4 regions of the Methylobacterium sp. NMS14P genome follow, and region 1 is predicted to be linked to each of the others. Evidence: predicted binding sites of a transcription regulator. Region 1 holds the regulator's gene; each other region holds the start of a gene.

Evidence for each region. Region 1 encodes LexA, which represses DNA repair genes until DNA is damaged. Its sites were predicted from a motif close to TGTTCNNNNTGTGTTCNG; they were not measured.
Region 2: a site for LexA is predicted at 1,765-1,782, ahead of LOK46_RS19480 (PA0069 family radical SAM protein). Genes of this name have one in related genera too.
Region 3: a site for LexA is predicted at 1,785-1,802, ahead of LOK46_RS13355 (LexA family protein). Genes of this name have one in related genera too.
Region 4: a site for LexA is predicted at 1,419-1,436, ahead of dinB (DNA polymerase IV). Genes of this name have one in related genera too.

The regions. Positions count from the first base shown of each region.
Region 1 is NZ_CP087106.1:2,309,737-2,312,894, forward strand. It holds gene fae (formaldehyde-activating enzyme) at 1-246, opposite strand, end outside; gene LOK46_RS10965 (hypothetical protein) at 550-765, shown strand; gene LOK46_RS10970 (hypothetical protein) at 781-1,236, opposite strand; gene lexA (transcriptional repressor LexA) at 1,486-2,205, shown strand; gene LOK46_RS10980 (ComEC/Rec2 family competence protein) at 2,199-3,158, opposite strand, start outside.
Region 2 is NZ_CP087106.1:4,109,945-4,113,102, forward strand. It holds gene LOK46_RS19480 (PA0069 family radical SAM protein) at 620-1,735, opposite strand; gene LOK46_RS19485 (hypothetical protein) at 1,894-2,424, shown strand; gene LOK46_RS19490 (amino acid permease) at 2,559-3,158, shown strand, end outside.
Region 3 is NZ_CP087106.1:2,801,643-2,804,800, reverse strand. It holds gene LOK46_RS13375 (hypothetical protein) at 36-557, shown strand; gene LOK46_RS13370 (hypothetical protein) at 887-1,045, shown strand; gene LOK46_RS13365 (hypothetical protein) at 1,048-1,296, opposite strand; gene LOK46_RS13360 (hypothetical protein) at 1,368-1,622, opposite strand; gene LOK46_RS13355 (LexA family protein) at 1,820-2,272, shown strand; gene LOK46_RS13350 (Y-family DNA polymerase) at 2,269-3,158, shown strand, end outside.
Region 4 is NZ_CP087106.1:1,901,381-1,904,538, reverse strand. It holds gene LOK46_RS08825 (hypothetical protein) at 1-28, opposite strand, end outside; gene dinB (DNA polymerase IV) at 313-1,395, opposite strand; gene rimO (30S ribosomal protein S12 methylthiotransferase RimO) at 1,538-2,899, opposite strand.

The sequences.
Region 1 (3,158 bases):
CTCGGCATACTCGGCCGTGTGGATCGTGACCTTGGTGGTCATCATCGTGGCGGGGCGCACGAGCTGGTTGAGGTCGCGGACCACGAACATCCGCGTGTGGCCCTGGACCTGCCCCATCATCGACGCGAAGGCCTGGCCGACCGGACCCCGCACCGAGCCGATCAGCACCTCCGGCATGGCGTCGGTGTACTGGCCCTCGGCCGCCAGCACCGTGGCCTCGCCCGTGCGGAACCAGATCTCTTGCATGTTCGAACTCCACCTGATCGGAGCCCGGGGGAGACATCATCGGCGGGCTTGCGTCAATCGGTTCCGCGCCGGCCGACCCCGTCCAGGACGCCGATCATCGAGCGGGGCGATCGGGGCACCCGACGGGGGCGCAGGGCCCCCGTCTCGGCCAGCACGAACCACGAGCCCGAGGTCCGCGGCCTTGAGGTAAGCGGACAGGCGAGGCAGGGAAGCGCTGGGCACGGCTCGGGAACAGTCCCGAGCACGGGCGGTTTCGGCGGGCGCCTGAGGCGTTTTCCCGGGGCAGGCGGGGAGGAGTGTGAGATGGCGGAGAGCACGGATCGGGGCTCCGGCTGGAGCCTGCAGGCGAGCGCCGTGCCCGACGGGGTGCGCCTGGAGCTCGCCCTCGCCGACCTCGGCGGCGCGCCGGTCACCGCCGCGATCGTGCTCGACCGGGCGGAGGCCCGGGCCTTCGCCCGCGCCCTGCTGGCCGCCGCCGGCGACGCGGCGGAACGGACCTTCCCGAAGCCCGGCGCCTGACGCGCCGCCGGCCGGTCAGCGCACCCCGAGGCCTGGATTGCGGCCCGGCAGGCGGGGGACCACCGTGCCGCGCTTCTCGACCGGCGCGTCGCAGGCGTAGGCGAACTCGGTCTTCAGCGGATCGAACACGGTCTCGCCGGTGATCCGGCAATCCTCGCGCACGGTCTCGTCGAGATAGGCCCGGGCGGCGGTGCGGAAGCGCTTCACCCGGGTGGCGTCCGGCTCCGGATCGATCCGGACCTCGCTCAGATTGCAGCCGGTATACTCGCGCAGAGCGTTGGACACGATCAGCATCCGGCGCAGCTGCCGGTTGTCGTAGACCTCGTAGGGCTCCTTGCAGCCGATCGTCACGACCTGAGGGGTGAGCGCCACGTAGTTCCGCGAGATGTAGGAGAACCCGGTGGTGCAGCCGGCGAGGCCGAGGCCGAGGGCGGCGAGGCCGAGGGGCAGCAGAGCAGCGGGTCGTCGCATCCGCGTCATTCCAAGAGGGTCCCAGCCCGCGCCCCGGATCCGCCGCCTTCCCGGCGGGGCACCGCGTTGCATTGAAACGGCTCCGCTTGCGCCGTCAATGCGTTTCTCGACCTTCTCCCGCGGGCGCGCCGCGGCGCGCCGAGCGTGGCGGTACCGCTCTTGCAGAACACTTGCGGAACGTTTAACCTGTTCGTGATTTGTTTCGGAGACCGTCACGTGGCGGTCCGCCAAGCCGCGAGTCCCCCGTCGATGCTCACGCGCAAGCAGCTGGACCTCCTGCGATTCATCCAGAGCCGGATGCAGGAATGCGGTGTCCCGCCGTCGTTCGACGAGATGAAGGATGCCCTCGATCTCAAGTCGAAATCCGGCATTCACCGGCTGATCACGGCGCTCGAGGAGCGCGGCTTCCTCAGGCGCCTCCCGAATCGGGCGCGCGCCATCGAGGTGATCCGGATCCCCGAGAGCCTGACGCAGGCGGCTCCGGCCCCCGTCGAGCCGCGCCGCTTCACGCCGAGCGTGGTCGAGGGCGGCAAGTCCAAGCAGCCGCCGGCCCCGGCGAGCACGCGGATGATCGACGAGTCCGGCCGCGCCATCTCGATCCCCGTCATGGGCCGGATCGCGGCCGGCACGCCCGTCTCGGCGATCCAGAACCAGAGCCACGCCATCACCCTGTCGCCGGACTTCGTGGCCGGCGGCGAGCACTACGCCCTCGAGGTGCGCGGCGACTCGATGGTCGAGGCCGGGATCCTGGACGGCGACCTCGTGGTCATCCGCAAGCAGGACACCGCCAATACCGGCGACATCATCGTGGCGCTGATCGACGACGAGGAGGCGACGCTCAAGCGCCTGCGCCGCCGCGGCTCCTCGATCGCCCTTGAGGCCGCCAACCCGGCCTACGAGACCCGCGTGCTCGGGCCCGACCGGGTCCGGATCCAGGGTCGCCTCGTCAGCCTCGTCCGCCGCTACTGAAGCGGCTCGGCCGGCGCGTCGCCGGGGGCGAGCTCTCCGCCCGGCGCGGCGTCGGCCTCCGACGGCGCGGCTGCCCCGTCCTCCGCGGCGCGGCCGCCCGGCTCGGCGGAGACCGGCCGCGATGGTCCCGGTCCGCGTCCTGGGACCGACCGCCAGGGCACCGCGCGCCCGTCGTCGCGGGCGTAGCGCGCGGCGAAGCCGTCGCCGTCGGTCCGGAGGGCCACGGCCCCGCGGGCGGCGAGGGCCCGCCGGTCGATCACCAGGGGGCCCGTGCAGGTCGGAGGCGCCGCCAGGAAGGTGATCAGCACCGCGGCGCGGGCGCAATCCTCCGGGAAGGCGCGCCGGTCCCGGACCAGGGCGACCGCCCGCCCGTCCGGCAGCCGGGCGGTGCAGCCGAGCCTGTCGCAGCGCCCGCTGCCCGACCGGACGATCAGCCCCGCGGGCCGCCGCCCGTCGCCGTCCGCCTTCAGCCACTGTTCGAGGACGAAGCCGGAGGGGCTTCCGAGGGGCGCGAGCCGACCGTCCGGACCCCGCACCGCGGCTCCCGCGCCCTGCCGGTCGACGTAGAGGTCGTAGCGGTCGGGCCGGGCCGCGAGGGCGAGCCCGAGCAGGACCGGCGGCACGGCGAGCCAGCGCAGGCGCGAGGCCGGCAGTGTCGCCAGCAGCAGGCCGGCGGCCAGCAGGGCCAGCGCCGCGGTGCCGAAGGCCGGTAGCACCAGGATCGCCCGCTCGAACCCGGCGATCCAGTCCGAGATCGCCAGCATGCCGGCCACCGCCTGCCCCATCAGCCACCAGACCGGCCGGTCGAGGGCGAAGGGATAGGCGAGGCAGCCGATCACCGCGGAGGGCATCACCACCAGGGAGACGCGCGGCAGGGTCAGGGCGTTGCCGACGAGGCCGAAGGGCTGGACCGTCTGGAAGTGGTAGGTGGCGAAGGGCGCGGTCGCGACCTG
Region 2 (3,158 bases), 1.8 Mb from region 1:
CGAGCCGAGGGCACGGCGCGGCCGAGGGCTCACCGTCGATCCCGGCTCGATCATCGGACGGAAAGCCGGTCCCGGCGTCACCGGAGGTCGAACTCCGACGGTCCACGTCTCAACGAAGGCCGGTCGCGGCAAGCGGCGCCGTCGCGCGGCGACGCGGAGCAAGGCTCGCCCGCGATCCCTTCACGGCGCGCGGCCTCCGAAACGTCGTCCGATGTCGGTCGGGCGACCTCCCGGCGCAGGACGGCCGCCGGCGGTCGCTCGCCGATGATACAACAGATCGACAAAGATGATTGAGATGCATTATTTCAATCCTACACATTTATTCGACCGAAATATCTATTCGTGCTACAAATCTCAGAATAAATGCCCGCCAGCCCAAGCAAATTTCTGCCCGATGCATTTGAAACCTGAAAGATACGGATGTCAATCTTACGCTTCCAGGCCACGCGGCCGACGTGAACACATGCAAACGGACCGAAGCGTAGATGTTCGTCGCGAGAGACATGCCGAGTCTATTCGAGTGTCCTGGTACACTCGGGAATTCTGAGGTTTTCGAAGACAGCGACGGATCGCGCGGATCCGCCGGCTCACGGGTGGGCGGCACCCCGCGGGACGCGGGTCAGAACAGCGCCAGCTGTGCCCCCGGCTTGCGGAAGGCGTCGCGGTTCAGCGCGATCCGCCCGAAGGCGAAACCGAGCCGCGTGCCGGCGAGCCGGACCCGCTGGCCGATCATCGCCGCGTAGACCCCCTCCCCGCGGAAGCGGTGGCCGAAGCGCGGGTCGTTCTCGCGCCCGCCCCGGGCTTCCCGCAGGAGTGCGAAGGCCCGGGCCCTGCGCTCGGGATAGTGCTCGGCGAACCAGTCCGCCACGAGGTCGGCCACTTCGCCCGGGAGGCGCAGCAGCGCGTGGCCGATGCGGCTCGCCCCGTGCGCGCGCGCCTGAGCCAGGATCGACTCGATCTCGTGATCGGTCAGGCCGGGGATGATCGGCGAGACGTTGACCATGACGGGTACCCCCGCCGCGCTCAGCGCCCGCATCGCCGCGAGCCGCTTGCCCGGCCGCGGCGCCCGCGGGTCGAGGCGGCGGGAGAGGTCCGGATCCAGCGTCGGCAGCGAGATCGCCGCCAGCACGAGGTCGTCCGCCGCCATCTCGGCCAGGAGGTCGAGGTCGCGCAGCACGAGGTCCGACTTGGTGGTGATGCTGACGGGGTGGCGGGCCTCCCGCAGCACCTCCAGCACCGCGCGGGTGAGCCGGTGCTCCCGCTCGACCGGCTGATAGGGATCCGTGGCGGTGCCGAGGGCGATCGTCTCGGGCCGGTAGCCCGGCGCGGCGATCTCGCGGGCGAGGAGCCGCGCGGCGTCCGGCTTGGTGAAGATCCGCGACTCGAAGTCGAGCCCCGGGGACAGGCCGAGCCAGGCATGGGTGGGGCGCGCGTAGCAGTAGATGCAGCCGTGCTCGCAGCCCCGGTACGGATTGATCGACCGATCGAACGGGATGTCGGGCGAGCTGTTGCGGGCGATGATCCGGGCGGACCGCTCCGGCGTGACCTGCGTGCGCAGGGGCGCCGGGGCGTCCGCGATCCAGGCCCCGTCGTGGAACGCCTCGCGCCGGGCGCACTCGTACCGGCCCGTCGGGTTGGCCGTGGCGCCGCGCCCGCGCCGGGCGGCCGGGTCCGCGGCGCTCGGGCCGAGTCGCGTCACGGCCCCGGACGCGGTCCCGTCGCGCGTGTCCACCATGGCCGCTCGTCTCCCTCTCGGATCCGGTAAAGAACATAGAGCGAACACGTCGCCAGCGAGCGCCTTTTTTTCAGGCAAATGCGGCCCTGCAGCCCGTCCGGGCGACGGTGCGTCCACGCGGATGCGGCGGGGCAGTTTACGGCGCCGCAGAATCGTCTATGCGCCCGCTCATGCTCTCCGCGGTGACCTATCTGGCCGACCCGGCCGATCCGGACGCGATCGATCGCCTGGCCGACACGCTCAGCGTGCTCGTCTCGGGCGTGGCCGGCGGTCTCGTCGGCGACGCGGTGATCGTCGCGGGCCGCGAGAGCGAGGCCGTGGCCGCCGTCGCCGAGGCCACGGGCGCGACCCTGGTGCTGCACCGGGGCGGCAATCCCTACGCGGTCGGCGCCGCCGCGGCCCGGCGGGACTGGATCCTGTGCCTGGAGGCCGGCGACGTCCCGGCCGAGGGCTGGATCCGCACCCTCGACCGCTTCGTCGGGACGGCGCGGCCGGAGACGGCGCTCGGCCGCCTGCACCGCCCGGCCGGGAGCTGGCTCGGCCGCCTCGTCAGGCGCGCGGAGACCGTCGCCGGCGCCCGGCAGGCCCGGGCCGGCGACGTCGTCCGGCGCGAGGCCCTGCGCGCCGAGGGCGCGTTCGCGGGTCGCCTCAAGGTCAGGCCGCTGATCGCGCGGATCGAGCGCGCCTGAGCGGAAGAATCTTGCGCCGGCTCACGTTGTTGTCGGTCGATTCGCCTCTACAATTCTGGAAGCGCGGCAGAAACGTCGCCGCCTCCGGCCGTGTTGACCCGCGCTGAACCACCCCGACCTAGAAGGATGGTGCCATGGATTCGTCGGGCCTGATGGGGCGCAAGTCGGTCGACGACATCGTCGAGAGCGGAGAGGGCGAGCAGCAGCTCTCGAAATCGCTCGGCGCCCTCTCGATCACCGCGATGGGCATCGGGGCGATCATCGGCGCCGGCATCTTCGTCCTCACCGGCACCGCCGCGGCCCAGTATGCCGGGCCGGGGATCATGCTGTCCTTCGTGCTCGGCGGCATCGCCTGCGCCTTCGTCGGCCTCTGCTACTCCGAGATGGCCGCGCTGATCCCGGTCGCCGGCTCGAGCTACACCTACACGTACGCGACGCTCGGCGAGTTCTTCGCGTGGCTGATCGGCTGGGACCTGATCCTCGAATACGCCATGGGCGCCGCGACCGTGGCGGTCGGCTGGTCGGGCTACGTGACCAGCATCCTGAAGAACGTCGGGATCGTGATCCCGGCGCAGTTCGCCAACGCGCCGGGCACGCCGATCGACGGCGGCGGGACCGCGCTGTTCAACCTGCCGGCCGTGCTGATCGTGGCGCTGATCACGATCCTGCTGATGCGGGGCACGAAGGAATCGGCGCGCTTCAACAACATCATGGTCGCGGTGAAGCTCACCGTC
Region 3 (3,158 bases), 490 kb from region 1:
CGGTAGCGAAAGACGAAGTCCTTGTAAGATTGGTCATGGACCCTACTCATACCGCAGATGAAGATGGGTCCAAGAGAGTTACGTCCGCCTTGTTTTCGGATGCAGCGACGTTCGGGTCGTCATGCTTGCGCCGCGCGAGAGCAGAGGCAGAAGAGTACAATGAAACGATTAGGGAAATGCTGAAAGAGCGCCCCACAGCGTCGGATGGTACACTGCGGGCGCTGTATGGAATTGTGCTACTGCCCGTCACTGCAATCAAAAAAATAGAACATGAAATTGAAGTCAAAGGAAAACCGACAGAGATAGCGACGGCATTTTCGATTTATGCCACTGGACTGGAAAAGAGGCCGAATCATGCCGATGTCATGACCAATAGGTCGTCAAGAATATCAAGATCTAAAGCAAATAGAGCGGCTAAGAATTTGTTGAAGGCAGTTTCTTCTGGATTTGTAAGCACTCAAGATTTCTCCAAAGAGGTGGACCTTCTGCAATGGTCCAGATCTGAGATAGAGAAACGCAACGCCGCGAATGGTACTGCACAACCAATCGACAAATAGCACCGCAATCCATGCTTGACATTCTGCTCGTAGCGTTTGCGACGCCAGTGTTTATCGTAGCCGTTGCTCCCAGTTCAACATCGCTATGCAGTTCTTATGTCGGCTAACCCCGTCCCTACCGACCTCCCGCCCGCCGTCGCCACCTGGCGCGACCAGATCGAGCGCCTGTCCGAGCACGCCTCGCCGTGCCGGTATCTGACACCGACGCGATGGGCGGCGATGCGCGTGAACGCGTTGGCCTTCATCGACCAGCACGGCACCGAGGCGCACCGGCTGGGCTGGACCGCGCCGCAGCTCTTCGGCGCTATCCGGAGCATGGCTTCCTGCGCGTGGAGTATGCCGGCGCGCTGATGGTCAACGACAGCCCGGTGATCGGCGTCGAGCAGGACCGGATCGTGTTCGATCGATTCTCCGGCTACCGCACCAAGCCCGGGCAGACCTGGGGGCCGCCCGTCTGGGAGTTCGCAGCGCGTGGAGTGGCGCGGTAGGGCTATTCTACTTCGGCGAGTTCCTCGCCATCCTTCACGCCCAGCGCAGCTTTCTCCGCGAGCAGCGTCGCTAACGCGGACCGGATGCGATCGCCCTGCTCCGTGTAGGGCAGCTCGGCTGCGTCGAGCAGCGCGTCGCGATACCTCGTCTGGATCGCCGCAAGCTGCGTTGGTAGGCCGAGCTTGCGGGGCGACTTCTCGGCGACCTTCGCCTTGACCGGCTTCTTCTTGGCGGACGTTTTTCCAGGCATGCCGACCCAAGCTGGATGGAGGCTGGCGGTTCCCTCTCTTCCGAGCTCGGGATCATAGCCAATCGGTCACTCTACCCGCCCTGCAGGCTCTCAGCGAAGTCGTCAGGGATCTCGCCGCACTGGCCGAGGATCGTGACGCCCTCCAGCTCGCCGGTCTCGTCGTCGGCCACGACCTTCAGCGCCGCCGCGCCCGGCATCCGCTTGGCCAGGTTCTCGGCCTTCTTGATCGCGCCGCTCTCGGTCTGCGCGGGTTCCTGCCGGGCCGGCCGCAGTCGCTTCCGATGCAGTTCGAAGGGTTGCACCACGAACGCCGTCTTCATCGTCATCGTCGTCTCCCGCCCGCTCCGACACGCCAAACGCTGTTCGCCGACCGCGCGAGGCGCGTAACGCTCGGCCGTGACTGACGTTTTCGACCCGAGTTCACATTCGTCCACCGGCGCGGAAGAAACATTCTGCGCGCAGATTGAACACGGCCCGCCCATCAGCTTTGTTCCTTATTCGTTCTAACACGGCGGAGCCGCGGGTGCACCTCAATCGGGTCGACGAACTGCTGATCCACAGCCCCGATGCCGTCCGCGTGCCTCTGATCGGGCAGGCTCTGTGCGCCGGCTTCCCGTCGCCCGCCGACGACTTCCTGGAAGGCGCGCTCGAGCTGCCCCGCTGGCTCGTGCCGAACCCGCCCGCGACCTTCCTGTGGCGGATCAGTGGCTCGTCCATGGAGGGTGCCGGCATCTACGACCGCGACCTCGCCTGCGTCGATCGCAGCCTCAAAGCGGGCCACGGCAGCATCGTCGTCGCGGCTGTCGACGGCCAGATGAGCTGCAAGCGCCTCGTGATGGACGGCAACGTCGCCCGGCTCGCCTTCTGCAACTCGGAGCTGCCCGCCTTCGCGGTCGACGAGTTTGGCGAAGGCGCAATCTGGGGCGTGGTCCGCTTCTCGATCCGCTGGCACGTCGCCCGCGGGCAGCTGTCGTGAGCACGCCCGAGGCCCGCCGGCGCGACCGGATCGGCGGCGGCCGCGCCGTGGCGCTGATCGACGGCAACAGCTTCTACTGCTCGTGCGAGCGCGTGTTCGACCCGAAGCTCGCCGCGGTGCCGGTGATCGTGCTCTCGAACAACGACGGCTGCGCCATCGCCCGCACCAGCGAGGCCAAGGCGCTCGGCATCAAGATGGGCGACCCGTACTTCAAGATCCGCGAGATGTGCCGCGCGCAGGGGGTGCGGGTGTTCTCGTCGAACTACACCCTCTACGGCGACATGTCGGGGCGGACCAACGCAGTGTACCGGCAGTTCAGCCCGCAGGTGGAGATCTACTCCATCGACGAGAGCTTCCTGAACCTGTCGGACATGGCGCCAGCCTTGCGGGTCGAGCTCGCGCGAGACCTGCGCGCCACGGTGCGGGCCTGGACCGGCATACCGACCTGCGTCGGCATCGGCCCGACCAAGACGCTGGCCAAGCTCGCCAACCACATCGCCAAGACCGTGCCGGTGCTGGAGGGCGTGTGCGACCTGACCGATCCGGTGGCCTACGCGCACTGGCTGTGTCGGATCGACGTCGCCGAGGTCTGGGGCATCGGGCGGGCGTCGCTGGCCAAGCTCCAGGCGATGGGCGTGGAGAGCGTAGCGGACCTGCGCGATCTCGACCCGCGGCCGGTGCGCAAGGGCCTGACGGTGGTCGGCGAGCGGATCATCTACGAGCTGCGTGGCGCGGCCTGCCTGCCGCTGGAGATGGTGCCGGCGCGGCGGAAGGGCTGCGCGGTGACGCGCTCGTTCTCGAGCCGGATCACCGAGCGGGCGGTGCTGGAGGAGGCGGTGGCGGCACACGCCACGCGGCTCGGCGAGAAGCTGCGGCGCGAGGGGCT
Region 4 (3,158 bases), 410 kb from region 1:
CCAGGGCCAGGCGGGCGTGCTTCGGCATCGACAGGGTCCTCGTGTTCGCCCGGGCTCGAAAAACCCTGATCCGTACCGGATCGCTCCGCTCTGCGATCGACCCGCCCTTCCCGACGTGCGGAACCGCACAGGCGCCGTGTCGTGCATGACGGCGGCGGCTCCATCGCTTTCCGGTTGATCGCTCCCCCACCGTCGTCGTTGCGCGTGGAGCGAAGCAATCCAGGGCAGCGCCACGCCGACCGATGTCCTGCTGCCCTGAGTCACTTCACCGCGCCCGTGATGACGGAGCGTGGGCCTGCCCCGGAGGCCGTGTCAGAGCGCCAGCCCGAGCTGGAGCGGCGCCTCGGGCGCGTCCTGCGCGAAGCCCGACAGCGATACCCCGATCAGCCGCGCGCTGCGCCGCAGGGGGAACAGGCCGGCCAGCAGGTCGAGGCCGATCCGCTCCAGCCCGGCCCGGTCGGCGACGGGGACGGGCAGCGACCTCGCCCGGGTGACCTGGGCGAAATCCGAGAACTTGAGCTTCAGGGTCACGGTCCGGGCGCGCATGCCCTTGGCGTCGGCCCCCGCCCAGACCTTGTCGAACAGCGGCGCCAGCCGGGCGGCCAGGACCTCGAAGGCGGCGGTGTCGTCCGAGAAGGTGGTCTCCGCCCCGATCGACTTGCGCACCCGGTGGGCGCGGACCGGCCGCGCGTCGATCCCGCGGGCGACGGCGTGGTAGTAGGCGCCCGCGGAGCCGAAGGTCTCGCGCAGGCGCTCCGGCGTCCAGGCGCGCAGGTCCGCCCCGGTCTCGATCCCGAGCCGCTTCATCTTCGCCTCGGTGACCGGGCCGACGCCGTGGAACCGGCCGATCGGCAGCGCCGCCACGAAGTCCGGCCCCATCGCGGGGGTGATGACGAACAGGGCGTCGGGCTTCCTGTGGTCGGACGCCACCTTGGCGAGGAACTTGTTGTACGAGACCCCGGCCGAGGCGATCAGGCCGGTGCGCTCCAGGATCTCGGCCCGGATCGCCCTCGCCACGGCCGTGGCGGTCGGGAGTCCCAGGAGGTTCTCGGTGACGTCGAGATAGGCCTCGTCCAGGGCCACTGGCTCGATGACGGCCGTGTGCCGGGCGAAGACCGCGCGGATCTCCTCCGAGACCGCCCGGTAGACCTCGAAGCGCGGCTTCACGAACAGCAGGTCCGGGCAGAGCCGGCGGGCGGTGGCCGACGGCATGGCCGAGCGGACGCCGAACCTGCGCGCCTCGTAGCTCGCCGCCGCCACGACGCCGCGCTCCCGCGAGCCGCCCACCGCCAGCGGCAGGCCGCGCAGGGACGGGTCGTCGCGCTGCTCCACGGAGGCGTAGAACGCGTCCATGTCGATGTGGATGATCTTTCGGAGCGCGACCTCCGGATCCATCGCCGCCTCGGAGATCCGCCGCCAGTTCCCGCTCTGTTCTGAATGACCGCGGCGGGACGGCTGGGTCAAGCCGCGCCGGGCGCGGCGTCAACAGGAGTCCGGCCCGCGCCCGCCATCGCGGGCGCGGCGACGGTGTTCCGCGTCAGGCGACGCTGCCGTAGAGGTCGTAGGCCTCGGCCCGGTCGATCTTCACGGTGACGATGTCGCCGACCCGCACCGGGCGCCGGAAGGCGGCGTGGACGGTGCCGTCAATCTCCGGCGCGTCGGCCTTGGACCGGCCCCGCGCGACCCCGCCCTCGACGGAATCGACGATGACGGGCAACCGCTTGCCAACCTTGGCCCGCTGCAGCCGGAGCGCGATGCCGTTCTGGGTCTCCATGAACCGGCGCTTGCGCTCGGCCTTCACCGCCGGCGGCACGAGGTCGCCCAGCGCGTTGGCGGTGGCGCCGGCCACCGGCTCGTACTCGAAGCAGCCGACGCGATCGAGCTTCGCCTCCTGGAGCCAGGCCAGCAGCTCCTCGAACTCGGCCTCGGTCTCGCCGGGGAAGCCGACGATGAAGGTCGAGCGGATCGCGAGGTCCGGGCAGGTCTGCCGCCAGCTGCGGATCCGGTCGAGCTGGCGCTCCTGGTTGCCGGGGCGGCGCATGCGCTTGAGCACGGAGGGGCTCGCGTGCTGGAGCGGCATGTCGAGGTAGGGCAGCACCTTGCCCTCGGCCATCAGCGGGATGACCTCGTCCACGTGCGGGTAGGGGTAGACGTAGTGCAGCCGCACCCAGGCCCCGAGCTCGCCGAGTTCCCGGGTCAGGTCGTAGAACTTCGCGCGGACCTGGCGGTCCTGCCACGGGCTCTCACTGTAGCGGATGTCGACGCCGTACGCGCTGGTGTCCTGGCTGACGACCAGCAGCTCCTTCACGCCGGCCTTCACCAGCTTCTCGGCCTCGCGCAGCACGTCGGCGGCGGGGCGGCTGACGAGGTTCCCGCGCAAGCTCGGGATGATGCAGAAGCTGCAGCGGTTGCTGCACCCTTCCGAGATCTTCAGGTAGGCGTAGTGGCGCGGGGTGAGCTTGATCCCCTGCGGCGGCACGAGGTCGAGGAACGGGTCGTGGGCCGGCGGCACCGCCTCGTGGACGGCCGCCACCACCGACTCGTAGGCCTGGGGCCCGGTCACCGCGAGGAGGTCGGGGTACTTCTCGCGGATCTCCTCCGGCTGCGCGCCCATGCAGCCGGTGACGATGACCCGGCCGTTCTCCGCCATGGCCTCGCCGATCGCCGAGAGCGACTCCGCCTTGGCCGAATCGAGGAAGCCGCAGGTGTTGACGATCACCACGTCGGCGCCGTCGTGCCGGCGAGCCAGCTCGTAGCCCTCGGCGCGCAGGTGCGTGAGGATCCGCTCGGAATCGACCAGCGCCTTCGGGCAGCCCAGCGAGACGAACGAGATCTTGGGGGCCGTGATCTTGGGGGCGGCGCCGGGAGCGGGGCCGCGGGGGGCGGGCGTGGCGGTCATGGCATTCGGGTCGGACGGTCCGGCAGGGCGACCGGCGATCGGCCGCCCGGCGCGCGGGACCAGGAATTCGGGGTCGCGCTCCTATACAGGGTCCCGCGCCTCCGCGCGAGGCCGGCCGCCGCAGGGGTGACCGGCCCTGCGCGCGAGCCTGGGCCCGGCCGTCGATCCTGCCGTTACAGCAGAGCTTTACGACGGGCTCCTCAGACCCCACATCAGCCCAGGGCGGCGTCGCCCTGCGCCCCGGACACGGCCCGCCCGC